Acidithiobacillus ferrooxidans ATCC 23270: one gene and its partner. Each later gene encodes a partner of the first gene's protein in a complex. Links are inferred from orthologs where the notes say so. Each region holds a gene or a part of one and is shown on either strand. Other genes may lie near its edges. The genes, in order: pabB and AFE_RS14865.

Region 1 (7,768 bases):
GAGCATGGCGTCGGCGTCACCGGCCAGACGTCGGGAAAGCGGCAGATAGTGCGGTGGGATGAGTGCGGCAATACGGGCGATGAGGCGTGGCCAGTCGCGCAGCAGATAGAAGCCCAGCACTGGCACCAGAATGATGCTGAGCACACTGCTGATCAGGCTGGGACCGGAGCTCAATGCCATCTGGAGGCTGCGTCCCAGCCATCCCGCCAATTTCTGGGCATTGGCCGTAGCGTAATGGGTGAGGCTCTGACTGTCGAGCGGAATGCCGATCCGCGCGGAGAGTTGTGGGATGATCCGGGTTTGCAGGAGTTCCAGATACTGGCGCAGGTATTCCACGAAGAGCAAAGATTGATGGCGGATCACAGGGAGCAGGGCCATGGTGATCCCGGCCAGAACCAGAATGACGAGAACAAAAACCAGTGTGGTACCCCAGGTGCGATTGATCCGGTATCGTTGCAGGCGGGTCACCAGGGGGTTGCCGAGATAGGCGAGAATGCCGGCAATCAGAAAGGGGCTGAGAATGGGGGAAAGACGGTAGGCCAGCCAACCCAGCAGGATCAGGATGGCCAGCACAAAAAATCGTTGCATCGTTCGCGAGGCTCCCCGGCCCGAATCTGCTAATGGTCCGGCCAGAATACCCCAGTATGGTCGGGCTTCGCCATGGGTTAAGGCCGTCACTTTTCCGGTGCGGCCGCCCAACCCGGATGCTGCACGGACGATTGCGCGCAGCCACTCCCGATACTGGATTTCCCGACGAGCGCATGTTTCACTCTCCCGTAGCCAGGGCCCCTTGAAAAAACCTGTTCCCATCCAGATATATCCGGTATGCAGATATTGGCCGGATGGCGGCCGGGGGGTGTTCCGTGAAACTTGTCAGACCAGCAGCGGTGGCCGGTATGTTTTATCCTGGCGAGGCTGCCGTTTTGCGGACCGAGGTAGAGCGTTTGCTGGCCAGAGCTGAACAGGACGGTGAAGCGGCCAGTGCCCCATGGCCCAAGGCCATCATTGTCCCCCATGCGGGCTATATCTACTCGGGAGCGGTGGCCGCTTCCGGTTACGCCCTGCTGGCCAAGGGGCGTGGGCATATCCGCCGGGTGGTGCTTCTGGGGCCGGCACATCGTCTGCCATTTCGCGGTCTCGCCCTGCCGGGTGTTCAGGCCATGCAAACGCCGCTGGGTACTGTCGCGGTGGATCAGGCGGGGGTGGAGGCACTGGCCGGGTTGCCCGAGGTCCGGGAAATGCCAGCCGCGCACGCTCAGGAACATGCCCTGGAAGTACAATTGCCTTTCATCCAGGAGGTGCTGGGTGACGTCAGCGTCGTCCCGCTGGTGGTGGGAGATGCCCGTCCGGACGAAGTGGCACGGGTTCTGGAGAAGCTCTGGGGTGGCGAGGAGACGGTCATCGTGATCAGTTCCGACCTCTCTCACTATCATCCTTACGCTGAAGCCCGTGCCATAGACCACCATACGGTGGAGGAAATATTGCGCTTCGATCCCACGCCCATAGACCACGAGCAGGCTTGCGGCGCCACGCCCATCAACGGCCTTCTCCCGGTCGCCCGCAAGCACCACTTGCACCCGCGTCTGGTGGGTCTGTGTAACTCGGGTGATACCGCAGGGTCGCGTGATGCGGTGGTGGGCTATGCCGCAGTCGCTTTTTACGGAGAGAGCCATGACCACACAGGAAGGTGACGAAAAGACCGGCGGGATGCCGCCGGAAGCCGGGAAAACTCTGCTGCGTCTGGCTCGTGCCACCATTGCCGGGGCGTTGGGTTTGCCCGCCGAGTTTGCGGCTGTGCCGGACTGGGCGCAGCAGCCCGGTGCGACTTTCGTGACGCTCACTGGATCACAGGGTTTGCGGGGCTGCATCGGCAGCCTCCAAGCCCACCGGCCTATCGCTGAAGACCTGCGCGCCAACGCCCTGGCGGCAGCCTTCGAGGACCCGCGTTTTCCGCCGCTGGGTGTGTCGGAATGGTCACAGGTGCGAGTGGAAGTTTCATTACTTTCTTCGCTGCAAGCCATGCATTTTGACAGTGAGGAGAGTCTGTTGGCGCAGATTGAACCCCATCGGCATGGGTTGGTTCTCACTTATGGTGCGCGTCGTGGCACCTTCCTTCCCCAGGTGTGGGAACAGCTTCCCCAGCCACGGGAATTCCTGCGGGCGCTCAAACGCAAGGCTGGTTTGCCTGCGGATTTCTGGGCCGGAGAAATGGAAGTGTATTGGTATACAGTGGAAAAATGGAGTGAAGAGCAGACGCCAAAAGGGAAGGGCAATGGATAAGGAAACGATTATAACGCATCCGGGCCGCTACTGGCACAAACTTGCCGATGGACGCATTCAGTGTGACCTCTGTCCGCGCGACTGTCGTCTGCAGGAAGGGCAGCGCGGAGCCTGTTTCGTGCGGATGCGGGAAGGCAATACCATGGTCCTCACCACCTATGGCCGCTCCTCGGGTTTTTGTATCGACCCCATCGAGAAAAAACCCCTGAATCATTTTTACCCGGGCAGCAGTGTGCTCTCCTTCGGTACGGCGGGCTGCAACCTGGCCTGCAAATTCTGCCAGAACTGGGATATTTCCAAGTCCCGCGAGATGGACCGGCTCCAGGACCAGGCCAGCCCCGCGGGTATCGCGGCAACCGCCCGGTCGTTGGACGTCAAAAGTGTGGCCTTTACCTATAATGACCCGGTTATTTTTGCCGAATATGCCATGGATACGGCGGATGCCTGCCATGCCGTCGGCATCAAGACCGTTGCTGTTACCGCCGGTTATATCCATGCGCAGCCGCGGGCGGAGTTTTTCGCCAAAATGGATGCAACCAATGTCGACCTCAAGGCCTTTACCGACGAATTCTACTTCAAACTGACCGGAGCGCATCTGGCCCCGGTGCTGGAAACGCTGGAGTATATCGTCAAGGAAACCCGGACCTGGCTGGAGATTACCACGCTGCTTATTCCGGGCCACAACGACTCAGAGGCGGAAATTCGTGCAGCGGCGGAGTGGATGATGGGGCATCTGGGTCCCGACGTACCGCTGCATTTCTCCGCTTTCCATCCCGACTACCGGATGCCGGATGTGCCCGCCACACCGGCAGATACCCTGGTGCGGGCACGCCGCGTGGCCATGGAGACGGGTTTGCATTACGTCTATACCGGCAATGTGCATGATCAGGAGGGCGATACCACTTTTTGTCCCGGATGCGGGGCGGCATTGATCGTCCGCGACTGGTATCAGATATTGTCTTATCACCTGACCCCGGAGGGGCATTGCCCGCACTGCGGGCACCATATTGCCGGGCATTTCGAGGCCAAGCCGGGGAGTTTTGGGCGCAAACGCATTCCTTTGCGCATCGGGGCCTGACGGCTGACTACGGGTTTGCACCCTTGTCCAGCAAGGCATTTATGGCTTCCAGGTCCGCCATGTTGATCTGGCCGGATGCGGCCTTGAGCTGTATGCGCGCTATGATCTGGTTATAGAACGCCACATTGTAGTCCTGCTCGGCGCGGATGTAGTCCGTGGCGGTTTGCAGCAGGTCGATGATGGAGCGGGTACCTACCTCATAGCCCTTGCGCGTACCTTCCAGGGAAACCTTGGCCGAGGCGACGCTCTCCCGGGCGGCGTGCAGTTGGGCCACGCTGTCCTTCAGATTGAGGAAGGCGGTCTGGGTATTGAGCGTGACTTCGTCGCGGACATTGGCGACGTGATCAACACTGGCAATGGTCTGCGCCTGTGCCTGCTGTACGGAGGCAGAGGTGTGTCCGCCCTGATAGAAGGGTACGGATAGGTTGAGGCTCACACCGGCCTGATTGATGGCCATACCGGGAAAAGGACTACCCAGGGAGTGTTGTGCGATACCCTGAAGATCCACCACCGGCCAGCGCGCACGGCGGTTATATTCGACCTGATCCTGCGCGGTTTGTAACTGTGCCTCCGCCTGATGCATGAGCGGCTGGTCTTTGACGGCGCTCTGCACCCAACTGGTCATATCGTCGGGCTGAGGCCCCATGGCCACATAATGCCCCAGGTTGTCGAGCACGCCGATGGGATGATGGGTGAGCCGTTGCAGGCGGCGTTGGGCAATGGCGACCCCGTTGCGGGCCTTGATAAGATCGGCTTTGGCGGCATCAAGGCGGGCTTGTGCCTCCCGCACGGCAATGATATCTCCGGTGCCGATCTTCAGTGCGGCGTCCGTCTGTTTGTAAATGCTTTCGAACAGCGATTTCTGTTTTTCGGCAACGTAGTTCTGGGCTTGGGCCTCCAGTACGCCGAAGTAGGCCTGAGCCACCTGCAAAGCCAGTTGTTGCTCGGTATAGGTGAGCGCCGCTGCGCTGGCCTGAATTTTGGTATCGGCCTGCCTGAGCGCCGTCCATGCCTGACCATCAAAAACGGATTGGGTAATATTGACGCTGTAGCTGTCCGAGAGGTACGCGCGATTGATGGGTTCCGCACCAAAGCCGGTGATGTCGGCCGTGTTGAAGCCAACCCCAGCACCGGCACCCACATGAGGGAGCAGGGCGGAACGGGCCAGGGGCTTGTCCTGCATCTGAGCCGCCAGTTCGGCGCGAGCCTGCGCCAGGACGGGGTCGGTCCGGTACGCCTGCTGATAGGCCTCAACGAGGCTTTCCGCCCAGGCGGGCGTCGTTCCCAGAATCAATGTCACCATGAGAAGCGAAAGACGTGGGGATAGACGATCTGCGCGCATGGGAATGACCCTGTTATGACGGTAAGTCCACAAGATACTGACCGATCGGTCAGCCGTCAAGGGAGTATCCCGCGGTCATGCGCCTCGATGCCGCATCCGGGAATGGGCAAAATGGCGCTTCTCCCTTATGCTGACGCTCCCGTTTCGGTGGATTCCGCGCTGCTTATGCCTCACTCCGTTCTGACCCGATGTGCGGTGCCCTATCCCGAGGATGCCGCCACAGTGTTTGCGCCGCTGGCATCGATACCCTGGTCCTTCTTTCTGGATAGTAGTGCGACGGTGTCGCTGCAGGGGCGTTACAGCATGCTGGTGACGGCGCCGCGCCGGCGTCTGTGGCAAGAGGCGAAACAGCTTTGGGTTGCCGATGGGGATGGCCCCGCGCGGCGCTCGGCGCTTTCGCTCTGGGAGGCGTTGCGCGAGTCGGTGATAAGGCTCCCCGATGCCGCTTCTCTGCCCGCAGAGTTACCGTTTGCGGGCGGGGCGCTGGGTTACCTGGCCTACGATTTCGGGCTGGCGGGGCAGGGTATTCCGCCGCCTCCCGCACAGTCTCTTCCTGAAGCAGCCTTCGGTATTTACGATACAGCGCTGCTGGTCGACCATCATGGGCGTAAGGCTTGGCTTTGTGCGCCCGAAGACCGGATGGTGCAGGCACTCGCGGAGTGGCAGCCACGCCTGGCTTGCGGGAAGGTATACCCCCACGATCCGTCTTTCCAGGCGCGAGGGCCGGTACGGCCGCTCTGGAGTCGCAGCGAATATGCCGCAGCTTTTGCCCGGGTGCACGCCTATATCCAGGCCGGCGACTGCTATCAGGTGAATCTGGCTCAACCCTTTGTAGCCCCATACGCAGGTTCGCCATGGTCGCTTTACCAGCGTCTGCGAACGGTCAATCCGGCACCTTTTTCTGCATATTTGTCCATGCCGCAGGGCGCGGTGCTGAGTTTTTCCCCGGAACGGCTGCTGCAGGTTCAAAAAGATCGTTTGCAGGTCCGGCCCATCAAAGGGACGCGCCCGCGTCTGAAGGATCGGCAGGAAGACCAACAGATGGCGCAGGCACTTTTGGCCAGCCCCAAGGATCGTGCCGAAAACGTGATGATTGTCGATCTGCTGCGCAACGATCTGGGGCGGGTGGCAGCGACCGGCTCGGTGCAGGTGCCGCAACTTTGCGCGCTCGAATCTTACGCCGAGGTTCATCATCTGGTCAGTGTGGTAGAGGCGCGGTTGGCGTCGGGGCAGGATGCCTTGAGTGCGCTGAAGGCCTGCTTTCCGGGGGGGTCCATTACCGGGGCTCCCAAACGCCGGGCCATGGAAATCATCGCCGAACTGGAGGCGGGAGCCCGTGGCCTGTATTGCGGGAGTGTTGGTTATCTGGATCAGCGCGGCAGCCTGGATATGAATATCGCCATTCGCAGTATGACGGCTGTCCGGGGGGAATTACGCTTCTGGGCGGGAGGCGGCATCGTCGCAGATTCTGATCCGGACGCGGAGTATCAAGAGACACTGGATAAGGTGGCTGTATTTCATCGCGAGCTTGCCGCATTGGCAGGAGAGGGATGAGGATGTTTGTCATAGTGGCCCCATCTGGCATAGAGTCGCTCCCAGCCTTGACTGCAAAAAACTGAACATGTCCAAAGAAAACAAAAAGCATCATACCCATTGGCAACTATTGCTGCAGATCGTCTTTACGGTCGGCATCCTGTTTTGGCTCCTGCACAACACCAACTGGCAGGAACTGGGTCAGCGCTTTGCGGATATGCGCCCGCTCTGGTTCGTGGCGGCCGTGTTGTCCTACGCCATGAATCTGTCGGTGTCCGCCATACGCTGGCGCATCATTCTCATGGCGTTGGAGCGCTCCGCACCCATGCTCTGGTTGCTGCGGCTGAACTGGGTGGGTGCCTATTTCAATCAGATACTGCCGGGGTCCGTGTCCGGTGACGTGATCCGCGCCTGGTACACCCGCCACCAGACCCACTCCCTGCCGCTGGCGCTGGCCGCGGTATTCGGAGACCGCTTCATGGGTTTGGGGGCGCTGATTGCCATCGCCGCCGTCGCCTTTGTGCTGGGCGGTGAGCGGGTGGGATTGCTGCCGCAGATGGGTTGGACGATCGGGATTCTGGTCATTGCTTACGTCCTGATTGTATTTTTGATTCTGAGCCCATTGCTCAACTTTCTGGAAAAGTTTGCGGGTAAACTGGGCGAAAAGCTGCACGACATTCGTCTCGGCATGGGCGCGCTGCTGCGTCATCGCCTGGCCCTCTCCGGAACCATTGTACTCTCCTTTGTGGTGCAATTTTTTTCGATCCTGACCTTCTGGCTGCTCGCCCGTGCCCTGGGCGAAGCCCCCGACCCCGTGGCGGTCTGGGTGGTCTGGCCGGTGATCAGCCTTTTTCTGGCCTTACCCATCTCTTTTGCGGGCTGGGGGCTGCGTGAGGGGCTGATGGTGTTTTATCTGTCTTATCTGCACATGGGGCATGATCAGGCCCTGGCGCTCTCACTTTTGCTGGGCTTCACCGTCGTGCTGACCAGCCTGCCGGGTGCGCTGCTCTGGATCGGGCTGCACCGCCACCATCAGGCTCCGCCAGATTTGAAAATGCCGCCCGCCTCGCGTTAAACTGCGCCTCTTGCTGGCGTAGCTCAGTCGGTAGAGCTACTGATTTGTAATCAGTGGGTCGGGGGTTCGATTCCTCTCGCCAGCACCAGATGAAACAGGCGCTTAGAGTAATGTTCTAGGTGCCTTCGTTTTTCCGGGCTAACCTCAGAGAGAAATAGGGTTAGCCGGACTGATCCCGGCCAGGCGGTGCGCTTCTGGGATGTCATCGCGCCGATTAAATGCCCGCCTCTGGTTCTTGGGCTATATGCAAAAAGTGGTTGACCCGGGTTCATGAGACGGCAATGGGAGAAATACCTGTTGCGCGCAGCAAGGACTGGTTGGCAAGACGCGCCCTGCCGCTATGCTGGTTTGCGCAAAAACCGGTTGGAGCACAGCATGGCAGAGAGAATTTGGATTTTCCGATCGACCTCTTTCATTCTCTGGGGTGGCGCGAGTCGCAATGTATGTTAGAGGCATTGGG
Region 2 (10,355 bases), 2.4 Mb from region 1 along the record:
CGGTGAGCCCATGGGCGCTCCGGGTGGCACCAATACCCTCAAGCTGGTGCGGGTCGGCGATGTCACGCACCGCGCCTGAGTCTGGCCAATCCCGACCGTTCCGGGGCCCGGCTTGCGGTTTGGGGGGCTCCTCTATACGATTGCTCAAGACCCAATCCATTTTTATTCACATTTAGGAGAAGTGTTATGGCCCTGGTTTCATTGCGTCAGTTGTTGGATCATGCCGCAGAACACAGCTACGGCATCCCCGCCTTTAACGTCAACAACCTGGAGCAGGTGCGCGCGATCATGGAAGCGGCAGCTGCCGCCGACGCGCCGGTCATCCTTCAGGCGTCTGCCGGCGCCCGCAAGTATGCCGGCGAACCCTTTCTGCGCCATCTGATTCTGGCCGCCATCGAAGAGTATCCCGACATCCCCGTCGTCCTGCATCAGGATCACGGCGCGAGCCCGGCGGTTTGCATCCAGGCCATCCGCTCCGGCTTCTCCAGCGTGATGATGGACGGTTCTCTGCTGGAGGACGCCAAGACCCCCGCCAGCTATGATTACAACGCCACTGTGACCGGCAGGGTCGTGGAGATGTCCCACGCCGTCGGTGTGACCGTCGAGGGCGAACTGGGCTGCCTCGGCTCCCTGGAAACCGGCATGGCGGGCGAAGAGGACGGTGTCGGTGCCGAGGGCTGTCTGAGCCATGACCAGATGCTGACCGATCCCGAAGAAGCGGCCCGATTCGTGAAAGCCACCAAAGTGGACGCCCTGGCGATCGCCATCGGCACCAGCCACGGCGCTTACAAGTTCACCCGGCCGCCGACCGGCAAGGTCCTGCGTATCGACCGGATCAAGGAAATTCACGCCCGCATCCCGGATACCCATCTGGTCATGCATGGCTCCAGCTCGGTGCCGCAGGACTGGCTGAAGATCATCCACGAATTCGGTGGCGACATCGGCGAAACCTACGGTGTGCCGGTAGAGGAAATTCAGGAAGGCATCAAGTACGGCGTGCGCAAGGTCAATATCGATACCGATCTGCGTCTGGCGGCAACCGGCGCGGTGCGTCAGAGTCTGGCCAAAAATCCCAAGAACTTTGATCCTCGCAAGTTCCTGACCGCCTCCCTCGATGCCATGCGCGATATCTGCCGTCAGCGTTATGAGGCCTTCGGTAGCGCCGGGCAGGCCAGCAAGATCAAGGCCATCCCGCTGGATACCATGTTCAGGCGTTACAGCAAGGGTGAACTCGACCCCCGCGTCACCGGCGTCTAAATAACGCTACCTACCGGTCGACTGGCGAGGGCGCATGGCGCTCTCGCCCTGTTTTGGAGGCAAAATGACCCAGTTCAAGATTTCCCCCTCCATCCTTTCGGCGGATTTTGCCCGTCTGGGTGAGGAAGTGCGCGCCGTCGATGAGGCGGGTGCCGACTATATCCATATCGACGTCATGGACAACCATTTCGTCCCCAATCTGACCATCGGACCGCTGGTGGCGGCCGCCATCAAGCCCCACACCCAAAAGCCGCTGGATGTCCACCTCATGATCTCACCGGTGGACAGCATCATTCCCGATTTCGCCAAGGCCGGCGCCGATATCATTACCGTGCATCCCGAAGCGACGATCCATCTGGACCGTACTATTCAGTTGATCCACAGCCTGGGCTGTAAGGCTGGCGTTTCCCTCAATCCTTCCACGCCCCTCGATGTGCTGGACTATGTCCTGGAGAGTCTTGACCTGGTGCTGGTGATGAGCGTCAACCCCGGTTTCGGCGGGCAGAGCTTTATCGAGTACACCCTGCGCAAGATCGAGGCGATCCGCAAGCGCATCGAGGCGACCGGCAAGGCTATCGAACTGGAAGTGGATGGTGGCGTCAAGGTGGACAATGTGCGGCGGGTCGCCGATGCCGGCGCCGATGTCTTCGTGGCGGGCAGCGCCATCTATAACACCCCCGACTACGCCGCGACCATTGCCGCTTTCCGCAAAGCCCTGGCGGGCTGAATCATGGCAACGCTGAATGCCGGCACGCGGTTTACCGCGCGCGTCGTCCTGCTCGATCTGGATGGCACGCTGGTAGATACCGCGCCGGACCTGGCTGGCGCGGCCAACCATGTGCTGCAAAAACTCGGGCGTGCGCCCGCCGAAATGCCGGTCATTCGTGGCTTCATCGGTAACGGTGTCCGTGAACTGATGCGTCGCGCGCTGGCGATCCACAGCGATCCCAGCGAAGTGGAACTGGATGCGGCCATGGTCGATTTCAGCAAGTACTACGGAGAGCATCTGCTGGATCATAGCGTGATCTACCCGGGCGTGCGCAGAACGCTGGAGACCTTGCAGGCTCAGGGCCGGGAACTGGTATGTATCACCAACAAGACCGCCGCCTTCACCGTGCCGCTGCTCCAGCGACTGGACCTCTACGATTTTTTCGGCCTGATCTTGTCGGGCGACAGCCTGCCACGGAAAAAGCCCGACCCGTTACCCCTGACCCATACGGCTGAACACTTTCATCAGCCGGTGGAGAACTGCCTGCTGGTCGGCGATTCACGTAACGACGCTGAGGCGGCGCGGGCGGCGGGTATGCCCGTTGCCTGCGTGACCTACGGTTATAACGGCGATGAGCCCGTCCATTGCCTGGAGCCCGATGCGGTGCTGGACAACATGAGCGAATTATTGGATATTCTGGCGTAGCGTTGCGAGGGGTCAGAAGCACCATGCGGAAAACACTGCGGTGGGAGAGACGATGGCGTTGCTGCTGAAAGGCAGTGACTTCCTTATCTATCGCTCTAACGAGGTGATCCGTGATTCCAAAAGCAACCTTTGAGGCTTTGGCGCGCCAGGGCTACAACCGTATACCCCTTTCCCGTGAGGTCATCGCCGACCTCGATACTCCCTTGTCGGCCTATCTCAAGCTGGTCGATGGTCCCTATGCCTACCTGCTGGAGTCTGTGCAGGGCGGCGAGAAATGGGGCCGTTATTCCATCATCGGTCTTCCGGCACAGCAGATATTGCGAGTCACCCAGGGTGTTGTCACTGTTCATGTGGATGGCGTCGAGACCGAGCGAGCGACCCCGGCGGACCCCCTGGAATGGATCAGCGTCTTCCGCAGACGCTTCCGTGTGGCACCACTGGAAAATGCCGATGAGCGCTTCAGCGGTGGCTTGGTGGGCTATTTCGGCTACGACATCGTCCGCAGCATCGAACCCCGCCTCGCCCGCAGCACGCCCTTGCCCGACCCGCTGGGGTTGCCGGAAATACAATTGCTGGTGGCCGACGAACTGCTGATCTTCGATAACCTGCGCGGGACCCTCCGCCTGCTGGTGCATGCCGACCCCGCCCAACCCGAAGCCTGGGAGCGTGGCGCCGCCCGCCTGCGGGAGCTCCAGCAGCGGCTGCGCGAGTCGGTACCGCCATCCTCACCGCCGGTGAGCACCCGACACGTCCGCGAGGAAGATTTCACCGCCAGCTTCAGTCGTGAGGGGTATATGGCGGCGGTGCGCACCATCAAGGCATATATCGGCGCTGGCGACGTCATGCAGGTGGTGCCCTCCCAACGCCTGTCCACTCCGCTGACCGCGCACCCGCTGGATCTCTATCGCGCCCTGCGTGGCATCAACCCTTCTCCCTACATGTTTTATGTGGACCTGGGTGATACCCATCTGGTGGGCTCCTCGCCGGAGATACTGGTGCGCGTCGAAGAGGATCAGGTCACGGTGCGCCCCATCGCCGGCACCCGTCCGCGCGGCAAGACTCCCGCCGAAGATGAGGCGCTGGAGCAGGAGCTTCTCGCCGACCCCAAGGAGCGCGCCGAACACCTCATGCTCATCGACCTGGCGCGCAACGATGTGGGGCGTATCGCCGACACCGGTTCGGTGCGGTTGACCGATTCGTTCGGTATCGAACGCTACTCCCATGTCATGCACATCGTCTCGCAGGTAACAGGACGATTGCGCCCGGAACTGGACGCCATGGATGCTTTGCGAGCGACCTTTCCGGCCGGGACGGTTTCCGGTGCGCCCAAGATTCGCGCCATGGAAATCATCCGCGAGGTGGAGCCGGTAGCGCGCGGCGTCTATGCCGGAGCGGTGGGCTACTGGGGCTGGAATGGCAATATGGACACCTGCATCGCCATTCGCACCGCGGTCATCAAGGATGGCATGCTGCATATCCAGGCGGGCGGCGGCATTGTCGCCGACTCGGAACCCGCGGCGGAGTGGGAAGAAACCATGAACAAACGCCGTGCCATGTTCCGCGCCGTAGCACTGGCCGAAAACGGCCTCGACCCCGAAGGGAGGGCAGATCATGCTGCTCATGATTGATAACTACGACAGCTTCACCTACAACCTGGTGCAATACTTCGGCGAACTGGGGGCGGAAGTGCGGGTCGAGCGCAATGATTCCATCGACGTGGCGGCTATCGAACAACTGGCTCCCAGCCGCATCTGCATTTCGCCCGGCCCCTGTACGCCCAACGAAGCGGGCATTTCTCTGGAGGTCATTCGTCATTTCGCCGGAAAAATCCCGCTGCTCGGCGTTTGTCTCGGGCATCAGGCCATCGGTCAGGCTTTCGGCGGCAAAGTCGTCCGTGCCGACAAAGTGATGCATGGCAAGACCTCACCCATTTTCCATGACGGCAAAGGACTCTTCCGCGACTTACCCGACCCTTTTGCCGCCACCCGTTATCACTCCCTGATCGTCGAGCGCGCCTCTCTGCCGGATACGCTGGAGGTGACGGCCTGGACCGCGGCAGGAGAAATCATGGGCTTGCGCCACCGTACCCTGGATGTGGAGGGCGTGCAGTTTCACCCCGAGTCCATTCTCAGCGAACATGGCAAGACCTTGCTGCAACACTTTCTGCAAGGGGGCGCGCGATGATCGTCCGGGACATACTGGAGCAAATCGTGGCGGGGCAGGACTTGTCGCGCAAAGAGACGGAAACGGTCTTCGCCGCTATCATGGCCGGAGCATGGACTCCCGCGCAGATCGGTGCTCTGCTCATGGGACTCCGCATGAAGGGGCAGCGGGTCGAGGAACTGGTGGGCGCCACCCAGGCTTTGCGCGCCTGTATGACGCGGGTAGAAGTCTCTACCGATCACCTGCTGGATACCTGCGGTACCGGCGGTGACGCACTGAGCACCTTCAACATATCGACGGTGTCTGCGGTGGTGGCGGCGGCCGGCGGGGCGCGGGTGGCCAAACACGGCAACCGTTCCATGGTCAGCCGCAGCGGCAGCGCTGACGTGCTGGAAGCCGCGGGTCTGCGCATGGACATGAGCCCCGCAGAAGTCGCCGACAGTATCGAGCGCATCGGTATCGGTTTTCTATTCGCGCCGGCGCACCATGGCGCCATGCGTTATGCCGTTGGTCCGCGCAAGGAGCTCGCCATCCGTTCGTTGTTCAACCTCATGGGACCACTGAGCAACCCGGCGGGGGCGCCGCATCAGGTACTCGGCGTTTATGCCGAGCGCTGGCTGATTCCCATGGCCGAAGCCGCCCGGGAACTGGGATCACGCCATGTGCTGGTGGTACATGGGCACGATGGCCTGGATGAGATCAGCCTGTCCGGGCCATCAGACATAGCGGAGTTAAAGGACGGGATGATCAGTCGCAGCCGGATTCAGCCGGAGGACTTCGGGCTGTCATCAGCACCGCTGGCGACCCTGCAAATCGACAGCGTGGCGGCCGCTCTGGCGGCGGCGGAAGAAGTATTGCAGAATCGCCCCGGCCCGCGTCGTGACGTAGTTCTGCTCAATGCCGGGGCCGCCCTCTATGCGGCGGACGTGGTCCCCGATATGGCGGTGGGCGTGGTGGTCGCCCGGGCTGTGCTCAAATCCGGCGCCGCCTGGGATAAGTGGCAGGCTTTGTTGGGCAGGACTTCACAGGGATAAGACATGACCGACATACTTCAGGAAATCATTGCCCATAAGCGGGAGGAGCTGGTGGAGCGCCAAACCCGTCTGGGCCTTGCGGAGCTGCAGGCGGCAGTGGCCCTGACGGCACCGCCGCGCAACTTCGTCGGCGCCGTTCGCGCCAGAATGGCCCAGGGACAGCCCGCAGTGATCGCCGAAATCAAAAAGGCATCGCCGTCGGCGGGGGTAATCCGCGAAGACTTCAATCCGGTGACCATTGCCCAAGACTACGCCGCCCATGGCGCAGCCTGCCTGTCGGTTCTGACCGATGAACACTATTTTCAGGGCGCCGACCTCTATCTCGCCGCCGCCCGTGAGGCCTGCCCACTGCCCGTGCTACGCAAGGATTTCTGCATCGATCCCTATCAGGTCTGGGAAGCACGGGCCATTGGGGCCGACGCCATCCTGCTCATCGTTGCGGCCCTGAGCGATGCCGAGCTGCAGAGTCTGGAGGCAACGGCGCAGAGCCTGGATCTGGCGGTGCTGGTGGAGGTGCATGATGCAGCCGAGTTACAGCGCGCACTAAAATTGCGTACCCCACTGATCGGCATCAATAACCGGGATCTGCGGCGTTTTGTCACCGAAATTGAAACCACGCTGAAACTGCTCCCCGAGATTCCCCGAGAGCGGATCGTCGTCACCGAAAGCGGCATCCGCAGCCGGGAGGAGGTGGCCACCCTGCGCGCCGCGGGAGTCGGTGCCTTTCTCGTGGGCGAGGCATTTATGCGCACCGCCCAGCCGGGAGACGCCCTGCAACACCTGTTTTTTGACTAAACGCAGTTTACACGGCTAGTTGATTGTCATTAAATGGGAATCGGTAGTTTCCGGGAATAGGGAGCAAAGAGTGGAAGCACGCGTACAATGGATGGGTCCCGGGCAGATGAGCTTCGTCGCCGATGCCGACAGCGGTCACGCCCTGGTCATGGATGGCGCCGCCGAGATCGGCGGACGTAATCTCGGCCCGCGCCCCATGGAGCTCCTGCTGATGGGCCTGGGCGGATGCTCCAGTATCGATGTGGTGATGATTCTTCAGAAGTCCAGGCAGGATATCCGCAGCTGTGTGGTGGAGCTGGCGGCCCAGCGGGCGGAGCAGGACCCGAAGGTGTTCACCGGGATTCATCTGCATTTTGTGGTATCCGGCAAGGCGCTCGATCCCAAGCGGGTAAGTCACGCCATCGGCCTATCCGCAGAAAAATATTGCTCGGCCAGCATCATGTTGGGTAAAACTGCGGCGATCACCCATGACTATGAGATTCGAGAAGAATGCTGAGGATGCCTCCATGCTACTGAGTAAAACCAGCGAATACGCCTTACAGGCCCTGATCTACCTCGCGGCACAGCCATCCGGGGAGCCGGTGCTGAGTCGGGACATATCCGATTATCTACACGTCCCCGCCCAGTATCTGGCGAAGATCCTGCAGGATCTGGCCAAGCGCGGGGTGCTCGATTCCTTCAAGGGCCGCGGCGGCGGCTTTGTCCTGCGCCCCGGAGCAGGACAGATGAACATCCTCGACATCATCGAGATCGTGGAAGGACAGCCGTTTGGTCAGGGCTGCGTACTCGGCCTCAAGGCCTGCGCGGATGAAACCGCCTGCCCCGTGCATACCCAGTGGAAGCCGCTCAAGGCGGAGGTAATCGACCTGCTCGGCAGGCAGACCATCGCCAGCATGGCCGAGGCCGTAATGGCCGGTCGTTATCGCATCCACTTGGCGGGTGGGGCCCAACTGCATATCCGCCCGGCGCCGACATCCGGCAATGGTTTTTCCTGAGCCATCAGATCCATAGCGCCCCCCGCGTCAGAACCTTCGAAAAAACCCCCATCGCCAGGCGGATGGGCATGGGGAGTTTTTCCGCGCCCATTTCTTCCGCTTTTGCAGCATGCCCGACTTCGTCATCGCGCATCTGCGCCACGATGGCGCGACTGCGGCCATCGTCGGCAGAGAGTTCATCCAGATGGCTGTTGAGATGTTCTTCCACCTGGTTTTCTACCGCAACGACCAGGCCAAGATTGCTGGCGCGGCCACGCCGGGCGGCGAGAAAACCCATGCTCCAGCCCGCACCGTACCAGAGCGGAGCAAGCAAGCTCGGGCGGCTGTCCAACTCCCGCAGGCGGGCTTCACACCAGCGCAGATGGTCTTCTTCCTCGGTGCGCGCTCGCTGCAGTTGCACCTGTAATTCAGGGTCATCGGTGCCGGTTGCCTGGCCGGTATAGAGTGCCTGCGCCATGATCTCGCCCGCGTGGTTTACCCGCATCATGCGTCCGGCCCGTTGTCGCTCCCAGGGGCGCAGGAGGGTATCGGGAATATCCCTGGCCGGATAGGGTCGATCACTGCCCACCTGCTGTCCGGTCAGGGTACGCAAGGCGTTATCGATATTGGCAATGACTTGATCGCTGAACATGACACCTCCGCACGCTGTCAGTAAGGATTAATTAGGGTATGATGTCCTTCTATGGATAGAGGGTCAACGCTTATGGATGGTGCTTTTTATCAACGGCATCTGTTCGTTTGCCTGAATCAGCGCGAGAACGGCGAGCGCGCCTGCAATAACAGCGGCATCGCCGAAGAGGTGTTTCATGCGGCGAAGCAGCACGCCAAAGCGCTCGGCATTCACGGTGAAAAACAGGTGCGCGTCAACCGCTGCGGCTGTCTGGGGCGCTGTGATGAGGGCCCGATTGCCGTAGTCTACCCGGATGCCGTCTGGTACACCTACGTGGATGCCGACGATATTCGCGAGATCGTCGAGTCTCACCTGCGCGACGGCGTACCCGTCGAACGGTTGCGGATCTGATGCTGCCCATCGATCGAAGTCATCTCTATGATGGTGGTGAACTCGCTAGCCCGGAATGTGTGGGCGAGCGGGTCATCATTCCGGGTCCCGCGGGTGATCTGGAGGGTGTCACAGCTTGCCCCGACAAAGAGACACGCGGTGCGGTGGCGGTCATTCTCCATCCGCACCCCCTTTACGGCGGTACCTTGAACAACAAGGTCGTGTATTATCTCAGCAAAACCTGCAATCAGCTGGGCGTCCCGTCGTTGCGCTTCAATTTTCGCGGGGTGGGCGGGAGTACGGGCGTCTATGATGATGGCCGTGGTGAAACCGAGGATTGCCTGGCGGTGCTCGACTGGGTGCAGGAGCGCCGCCCCGGCTTCGATATCTGGCTCGCCGGATTTTCCTTCGGAGCGTATGTGGCCTACCGCAGCGTGCACCGCCATCCACGTATCAGCCGTCTTCTGACCGTCGCCCCGCCCGTCAATCTCTTTGATTTCACGGTGCTGCCAGCACCTTCCTGCCCGTGGACCCTGATTCAGGGCGAACTGGACGAACTGGTACCCGCCACGAGCGTAGAAAACTGGGTTGATACACTGCCCGTCCGGCCCAGGCAAATTTTGCTTCCCGCAGACCACTTCTTTCATGGTCAGCTCAATGCGCTGCAAGGGGCACTGTTGGCGTCCCTCAGTGAAGAAGTAAGCGAGATGGGAGTCAGCAGCCCCTGTCGTGAATCCAGCTTTTCTTGAACTACGGGCGCTGCATAAGCGTTATGGCGGGCGCGAGGTGCTGCGCGGGGTAGACCTCGCCGTCGCCGCCGGGGAATGCTTCGCCCTGGTCGGCCCCAACGGGGCGGGTAAAAGCACTACGGTACGGGCGATCCAGGGGCTGACGCCAACCGATGGCGGAGAGGTTCGTATCGATGGCCGGACGCTCGCAGAAATGGGACGCACGGCGCGGACGGGCATGGGGGTGGTGCCCCAGACGGATAACCTGGACCCCGATTTTACCGTACAGGAAAACCTCTGGACCTACGGCCGCTACTTCGGCCTGCCGAAAGCGCTGATCCGCCAGCGCAGCGCCGAGTTACTGGAGTTCATGGCCCTCAGCGGCTACGCCACTCAGCCGATTCATGCCCTGTCCGGTGGTATGCAGCGCCGCCTGACCATCGCCCGCGCTCTGATCAACGCCCCCAAGTTGTTGCTGCTGGACGAGCCCACCACGGGACTCGACCCTCAGGCCCGTCATCTCATCTGGCAGCGTCTGCGCGAATTGCGGCGACAGGGCACCACCCTGTTGCTGACCACGCATTATATGGACGAAGCGGAACGTCTGGCGGATCGGGTCGGGATCATCGATCATGGCCGGATTCTGGCGGAAGACAGTCCACGTGGCTTGATCGCCACCCATATCCCCGGGGGTGTCGTCGAATTGCGCCGGGTGGATGGTGATCTGCCGGACCCGCAGGATCTGCATCGCCAGTGGGTGAGCTTCAGTGAGCGCGTGGGCGACACCCTGATTTGCTACGGGACGAATCTGACCCCGCTGCTGACGCACTTTGGCGATGATCCGGCCTATCGCTGGATACAGCGTCCCGCCAGCCTGGAGGATGTGTTCCTGCGCCTGACGGGACGCGATCTGCGGGAGGAAACCGAATAATGCCGATACGTGACGCCTTGCCGGGGGCCGGGGCGCTG

What was found.
Region 2: the proteins of pabB (region 1) and AFE_RS14865 are in contact, whole or in part, in a solved structure (PDB 8RP0), measured with the Escherichia coli proteins. The link is inferred for Acidithiobacillus ferrooxidans ATCC 23270 from one-to-one orthologs.

The regions. Positions count from the first base shown.
Region 1 is NC_011761.1:509,645-517,412, forward strand. What follows is about bases 4,235-7,059. They hold pabB (aminodeoxychorismate synthase component I), read left to right. Parts: upstream 4,235-4,865; coding sequence 4,866-6,254; downstream 6,255-7,059. Other genes in these bases: AFE_RS02705 (TolC family outer membrane protein), read right to left, coding at 4,235-4,700; AFE_RS02715 (lysylphosphatidylglycerol synthase transmembrane domain-containing protein), read left to right, coding at 6,322-7,059. In the rest of the region: AFE_RS02685 (AI-2E family transporter), read right to left, coding at 1-810; amrB (AmmeMemoRadiSam system protein B), read left to right, coding at 864-1,691; amrA (AmmeMemoRadiSam system protein A), read left to right, coding at 1,672-2,280; amrS (AmmeMemoRadiSam system radical SAM enzyme), read left to right, coding at 2,273-3,358; more of AFE_RS02705, read right to left, coding at 3,366-4,234; more of AFE_RS02715, read left to right, coding at 7,060-7,308. UniProt on the Escherichia coli protein: Part of a heterodimeric complex that catalyzes the two-step biosynthesis of 4-amino-4-deoxychorismate (ADC), a precursor of p-aminobenzoate (PABA) and tetrahydrofolate.
Region 2 is NC_011761.1:2,914,749-2,925,103, reverse strand. Bases 3,070-6,068 are described here. They hold AFE_RS14865 (anthranilate synthase component II), read left to right. Parts: upstream 3,070-4,282; coding sequence 4,283-4,855; downstream 4,856-6,068. Other genes in these bases: trpC (indole-3-glycerol phosphate synthase TrpC), read left to right, coding at 5,872-6,068; trpD (anthranilate phosphoribosyltransferase), read left to right, coding at 4,852-5,868; trpE (anthranilate synthase component I), read left to right, coding at 3,070-4,299. In the rest of the region: pyk (pyruvate kinase), read left to right, coding at 1-79; fba (class II fructose-bisphosphate aldolase), read left to right, coding at 187-1,257; rpe (ribulose-phosphate 3-epimerase), read left to right, coding at 1,322-1,984; AFE_RS14875 (phosphoglycolate phosphatase), read left to right, coding at 1,988-2,671; more of trpE, read left to right, coding at 2,782-3,069; more of trpC, read left to right, coding at 6,069-6,663; AFE_RS14850 (OsmC family protein), read left to right, coding at 6,734-7,159; AFE_RS14845 (RrF2 family transcriptional regulator), read left to right, coding at 7,170-7,658; coq7 (2-polyprenyl-3-methyl-6-methoxy-1,4-benzoquinone monooxygenase), read right to left, coding at 7,663-8,289; AFE_RS14835 ((2Fe-2S) ferredoxin domain-containing protein), read left to right, coding at 8,362-8,679; AFE_RS14830 (alpha/beta hydrolase), read left to right, coding at 8,679-9,407; AFE_RS14825 (ATP-binding cassette domain-containing protein), read left to right, coding at 9,388-10,317; AFE_RS14820 (ABC transporter permease), read left to right, coding at 10,317-10,355. UniProt on the Escherichia coli protein: Part of a heterodimeric complex that catalyzes the two-step biosynthesis of 4-amino-4-deoxychorismate (ADC), a precursor of p-aminobenzoate (PABA) and tetrahydrofolate.